2 linked regions of the Enteractinococcus fodinae genome follow. The protein of the gene in region 1 interacts with the protein of each later gene in a pairwise test. Links are inferred from orthologs where the notes say so. Each region holds a gene or a part of one and is shown in the gene's direction. Other genes may lie near its edges.

Region 1 (3,024 bases):
ATGACTTCACCGCACGCCAGGCCGAAGAACGCAAAGACCTCGAAGGTAAAATTAATTCCCACCGCATTATTTACTGGCTCACCGTCGTGGTCGTGATCGCCGTGCTGGCCACCATGCTCGCCGGTTGGCTGAACCCAGCGCTGAGCTTCGTCTTAGGCGTGGCCGTCCTGCTGCCACTGAACTTTAACTCTGCCAAGCTACAAATTGACCGCATGAAAGCCCACGCTCCCAACGCCTTGATGATGGCCGCCGTCATTATCGCTGCTGCGGTGTTCTTGGGTGTGCTCAACCAGTCGGGCATGCTCGAAAGTATTGCGTTGTCTCTGCTGCAAGTCATCCCGGAAGGCGTGGGCCAGTACTTGCACGTGATCGTCGGCGTGCTCGGTGTTCCGTTGGACATGCTCACCTCCACCGACGCCTACTACTTCTCCGTGCTGCCACTGGTTGAAGCAACCGCGAGCCAGTTCGGAGTGGCGGCCACTTCCACGGCCTACGCACTGGTGATCGGAAACGTCATCGGTACCTTCGTCAGCCCATTTGCACCCGCCCTCTGGTTGGCCCTGGGGCTGGCAGAAGCCGACATTGGTAAACACATCCGGTATTCGTTCCTCATTATGTGGGGCTTTAGTATCGCGCTGTTGTTGGTCGCGATCCTGTTCGGCATCGTGGAAGTGTAACCCAACCCCACCTTGAAGCGTGGGTGCCATCATAGAAGGATTTGTCTCGATGGCACCCGCTGGTCGTTAGACTAGGGCGTGACTGTTTGTCACAGTCACCTCACCGGTGACCATACATTCTTCCAAGGAGATTGCACTCATGGCATTTATCGACGCCATTCATGCTCGTGAAATTTTGGACTCTCGCGGCAACCCAACCGTTGAAGTTGAAGTGCTGCTAACTGATGGCTCACTGGGACGCGCAGCCGTCCCATCGGGTGCCTCAACCGGAGAATTCGAAGCAGTCGAACGCCGCGATGGCGACAAAGACCGCTACCTGGGCAAAGGCGTGACCGGCGCGATCGATGCCGTCAACGAGGAAATCGCGGATGTACTTTACGGCGTCGATGCAACCTCCCAGCGTGATGTTGATCAGATGCTGCTGGACCTCGACGGCACCGAGAACAAATCCAAACTCGGCGCCAACGCCATTTTGGGTGTCTCCATGGCCGTGGCCAACGCCGGGGCAGCCTCCTCGGATCAGCCCCTGTTCAAGTACCTAGGCGGGTCCAACGCGCACATCCTGCCGGTTCCAATGATGAATATTCTCAACGGTGGCGCTCACGCCGACACCAACGTCGACATTCAAGAATTCATGGTCTTGCCAATTGGTGCCTCGACGTTCGCCGAAGCGCTGCGCTGGGGGACCGAGGTTTACCACAACCTTAAAGCCGTCCTGCAAGAAAAAGGCCTGGGCACCGGACTGGGCGACGAAGGCGGTTTCGCGCCGGATCTAGAATCCAACCGCCAGGCGCTGGAAGTCATCGTGGAAGCCATCGAAAAAGCCGGCTACACCGTAGGCGACCAAATCGCACTGGGTCTGGATGTTGCGTCTTCCGAATTCTACAACGACGGCTCCTACACGTTTGAAGGCGAACAGCGCGACGCTGCCGCCATGATTGACTACTACGCTCAACTGGTGGCAGATTTCCCAATCATCTCGATCGAAGATCCCCTGGATGAACAGGACTGGGCCGGCTGGACCGACCTAACCGCTCGTCTTGGTGATACCGTCCAGCTGGTCGGCGATGACCTGTACGTGACCAACGTTGAGCGTCTGCAGCGCGGTATCGAAGAACAAGCCGGCAACTCGGTACTGGTTAAGGTCAACCAGATCGGTACCATCACCGAAACCTTCGAAACCATTCGCCTGGCACAGACCAACACCTTTGCGTGTGTCATCTCGCACCGCTCGGGTGAAACCGAAGACACCTTCATCGCCGACCTGGCGGTGGCCACCAACGCCGGTCAGATCAAGACGGGTGCACCAGCACGATCCGACCGGGTTGCTAAGTACAACCAGTTGCTGCGCATTGAAGAAGAACTGCACGACAGCGCCCGCTACGCTGGCGCGGCAGCCTTCCCACGCCTGGCACGCTAAGGCCACGCGAACTAACACCGCGGCCGAGTTCGGCCGCGGTGTTTACGTGTCAAGAGAAAACGTGTAAACCTGGGGATTATCTGACAATTCGCAGCTCTACCGTGTTGGCGATGGCCCATGACAGCTGTCCGGCCAGTACACTAGACAGACCAAGAGCTAGCCACCCGGGAGGTGACACCACGGTGCCGAAGAAACCCCGTATGCCCAAAAGCGTTCAGCCCGATACTGCCCCCGTTGAAGCGGAACACGAGGACGACGACGCGATCATCCTCGATGACCCGGCACCCGTCACCAAAATCTCGCGTCAAAGCACCCGAAAATCCCAAGCTGCCAAGCATCAGGCCGAAGAGCCCGACCCGGCAGAAGAAGACGTTGCACCAGCGCCGCGCTCAAAAATGCGAGAGCGACTCCTCGAGACCGCGAAGAAAGCACAAAAGAACCCAAAAGAGCCGAAATCTAAGCGGATCGATCGGGATATCTGGGAGCGCGCCGAACGCGCCACCAGCTTTGAAAACGACCCGCAACCGGCCCGCCAATTTTCTGGTCGCACCGTCGCGCTGCTAGCGGTGTTATTTATCGCAGCGCTGATCATGGCACAACCACTGCAGTTACTACTTGAGCAACAAGCCGATATCACCCAGGCCCGCCAGCAGCTAGCGCAAGAACAACAGCGCGAACAAGAACTGCAAACGCAGTTGGAACGCTGGGAAGATCCGGCCTTTGTGCAGCAGCAGGCTCGGGAACGGTTTAACATGGTGATGCCCGGTGAACGAAAATACCTGGTGATCGGCGACGAAGAAGCACCCACCGAACCAGAACCTAACGTCGCCACCGTCGATGAAGACATCGAAATGGGCTGGGCAGATCGCCTGTGGGGCTCAGTACTACACTCCGGTCAGGAATAGGAAGCACGTGACCAAAGAACCA
Region 2 (2,830 bases), 610 kb from region 1 along the record:
GGTCAAACAATCCCTGGTGACCAACGGCCGCAACGTAGAGGATTTCCGCTCGGTGTTGGAAGCCAATAACAGTGCGCCAGAACTCAACCTCATCGCCCTGCCTGGCATCGGTGACCTTGAGCCCGTCCTAGAATACGGCGCCGAAGCGTCCCCGCTAGCTCCAGATGCCGCGGTCTATTCCGGCGGAGATGCCGGCCGGATCCCCGGGGTCGCAGACGGCACGGTGCGCGTGCAAGATATCGGCTCGCAACTCACAGCCAGGGCGCTGGTTGGCGCCCGGGACGTTACCGCAGGTGAAGCCTGGTTAGACATGGCCGCCGGACCCGGTGGCAAGGCTGCGGTACTAGCCGCTCTAGCCCAAGCCCACGGCGCCACGTTACAAGCCAATGATGTCTCCGAGCACCGCACTAAACTCGTGACACAAGCGTTACGCGTTGTCAACGAGGATGTTTGGACCACGAGTGTGGCAGACGGTACCGCCTTGGCTGCGGATCCGGCCAACGCGCAACGATTCGACCGCATCTTATTGGACGCACCATGTACGGGTCTGGGAGCGCTGCGTCGTCGTCCCGAATCGCGGTGGCGGCGAACTCCCCAGGACCTGGCCACCCTGACCCAGCTGCAATCTCAATTGCTCGACGCGGCACTTGCCATGCTCAAGCCTGGCGGCTTGTTGGCTTATGTGACCTGTTCGCCACATATCGCCGAGACCACCCTGCAGGTCAATGATTTACTCAAACGCCAGCCTGACGTCACGCTGTTGGACTCTGCCTCGGCGCTACAACAGGTCGCTCACCAGGATGACGATGGTTCGGTATTAGCTCGCGAGTCCATTACCGCTGGCGACACCGATGCCAATACCGCCCAACTGTGGCCTGATCTGCATCGCACCGATGCCATGTTCTTCGCGCTTCTAACCCGCTAAACCACCACCTTGAGACACCCCCGAGGAGCTCGCCTGTGACCGGCATGCACATCCACCCGTCAATCCTTTCTGCAGATTTCGCCCGCCTAGCCGAAGAGATCGCCCGCGTCGACAACTCTGATGCGATCCATGTCGATGTCATGGATAACCATTTCGTTCCCAACCTGACCATGGGTGTTCCCGTTGTCAAAGCCATCCGCGCCGCCACCGAAAAGCCACTGGATATTCACCTGATGATCGAAGACGCCGACCGGTGGGCACCCGACTACGCAGATCTGGGTGCCGAATCGGTGACCTTCCACGTCGAAGCGTCAGGGGCCCCAATTCGGCTGGCACGTGAGCTACGAGCCCGAGGCTCCAAAGCGGCCATGGCGCTGAAACCAGCTACCCCGATTGAGCCATACATGGATATGCTCACCGAACTGGACATGGTGTTGTTGATGACCGTGGAACCAGGATTTGGCGGCCAATCCTTCCTCGACGTCGTCCTGCCGAAAATACGCCGGGCACGTCAAGCTATCGAAGATGCTGGAGTGCCCATCGCGTTACAGGTCGACGGGGGAGTGGCCCCCGATACGATCGAACGCGCCGCCGAAGCCGGCGCGAACGTCTTCGTCGCTGGCTCAGCCGTCTATTCCGCAGACGATCCAGCTCAAGCCATTGACGATTTGCGTGCTCTGGCACGTGACGCGCAAAGCTAACCGAGGGAGAACACCATGCAGTGGCTTCTTGACCTGTTCAATTGGACCATCCCGGTTGCTGGCGGTGGGCTACTCATGCGAGAAGTCTTCGGCAATGTCTTCGGTCTGGCATCTGCGCTGGGTGGGATGCGCCGCAAAGTCTGGGCGTGGCCGGTTGGCATCATTGGCAACGTCACACTGCTGACCGTCTTTCTTGGCAGTCTGTTTGGCGGAGCCGATACCGCAAACCTCCTAGGCCAGGCCGGTCGCCAGATCATGTTTATCGCCGTGTCGATCTATGGCTGGCGCCAATGGAGACAGGCCAAAACCCAACGATCAACCTCCGGTCAGGAAACAGCCATTGTGCCTCAGTGGGCCTCCTGGACGGTCCGGATCCGGTTAGTCGTGATCCTCATCGGCGGGACCATCCTGCTCACCCCGCTGTTCCGTGTCTTGGGTTCCTTTGAACCGGTCTGGGCAGATGCCTGGACTTTCGTCGGGTCATTGTTGGCAACCTACGGCATGGCCAAAGGCTGGGTCGAATTCTGGCTTATCTGGGTGGCCGTGGATATCGTCGGCGTGCCACTGCTCTTTTCTGCCGGCTACTATGCCTCAGCGTTTATGTATTTGTTTTACGGGGTCTTTACGCTGGTCGGCTTTTTCGTCTGGGCACGGGCCCGTAACCGCGAAAAACCAGCCGTGGAAACCCTGATGCCGGATCCGACAATCCAAGAAGTATCTGAGACCGGACAGAAAGCGACATAAAAATTCGTCATTTAGTGCGCCCTTGTCAACGCAAGCACACAGAAACCACTACGCTAGTACTGTGAAAACCTTCGAAGAACTCTTTGCCGAACTGACTGAAAAAGCGCGCACGCGCCCGGAAGGCTCCGGGACGGTCCACCAACTCGACGCAGGGGTGCATGCGATCGGCAAGAAAGTCGTCGAAGAAGCTGCCGAAGTCTGGATGGCGGCACGTTATGAAACCAATGACGAAACAGCAGAGGAAATTTCCCAACTGCTCTACCACCTCCAAGTCATGATGCTGGCAAAAGGTATCTCCTTGGACGACGTCTACAAACACCTTTAACGAGGAGAATCGAAGGCATAATGTTGCGCATTGCTGTGCCCAACAAGGGCTCGTTGTCTGATGCGGCTCGTGAGACACTCATCGAAGCTGGCTACCGGCAACGTCGAGATTCCAAAGAACTGGTGCTCGTAGACC

What was found. Proteins that work in one complex are often made in the same cells at the same time.
Region 2: the proteins of eno (region 1) and rpe interact in binary tests that used the Escherichia coli proteins (3 or more experiments, as listed by UniProt). The link is inferred for Enteractinococcus fodinae from one-to-one orthologs.

The regions. Positions count from the first base shown.
Region 1 is NZ_JAVDYJ010000001.1:2,012,563-2,015,586, reverse strand. What follows is about bases 7-2,956. They hold eno (phosphopyruvate hydratase), read left to right. Parts: upstream 7-816; coding sequence 817-2,097; downstream 2,098-2,956. Other genes in these bases: J2S62_RS09340 (septum formation initiator family protein), read left to right, coding at 2,298-2,956; J2S62_RS09350 (citrate:proton symporter), read left to right, coding at 7-677. Outside these bases: more of J2S62_RS09350, read left to right, coding at 1-6; more of J2S62_RS09340, read left to right, coding at 2,957-3,002; J2S62_RS09335 (DUF501 domain-containing protein), read left to right, coding at 3,010-3,024. UniProt on the Escherichia coli protein: Catalyzes the reversible conversion of 2-phosphoglycerate (2-PG) into phosphoenolpyruvate (PEP). It is essential for the degradation of carbohydrates via glycolysis.
Region 2 is NZ_JAVDYJ010000001.1:1,404,134-1,406,963, forward strand. The notes cover bases 42-2,797. They hold rpe (ribulose-phosphate 3-epimerase), read left to right. Parts: upstream 42-969; coding sequence 970-1,626; downstream 1,627-2,797. Other genes in these bases: J2S62_RS06615 (RsmB/NOP family class I SAM-dependent RNA methyltransferase), read left to right, coding at 42-925; pnuC (nicotinamide riboside transporter PnuC), read left to right, coding at 1,642-2,370; J2S62_RS06630 (phosphoribosyl-ATP diphosphatase), read left to right, coding at 2,432-2,695; hisG (ATP phosphoribosyltransferase), read left to right, coding at 2,716-2,797. Outside these bases: more of J2S62_RS06615, read left to right, coding at 1-41; more of hisG, read left to right, coding at 2,798-2,830. UniProt on the Escherichia coli protein: Catalyzes the reversible epimerization of D-ribulose 5-phosphate to D-xylulose 5-phosphate.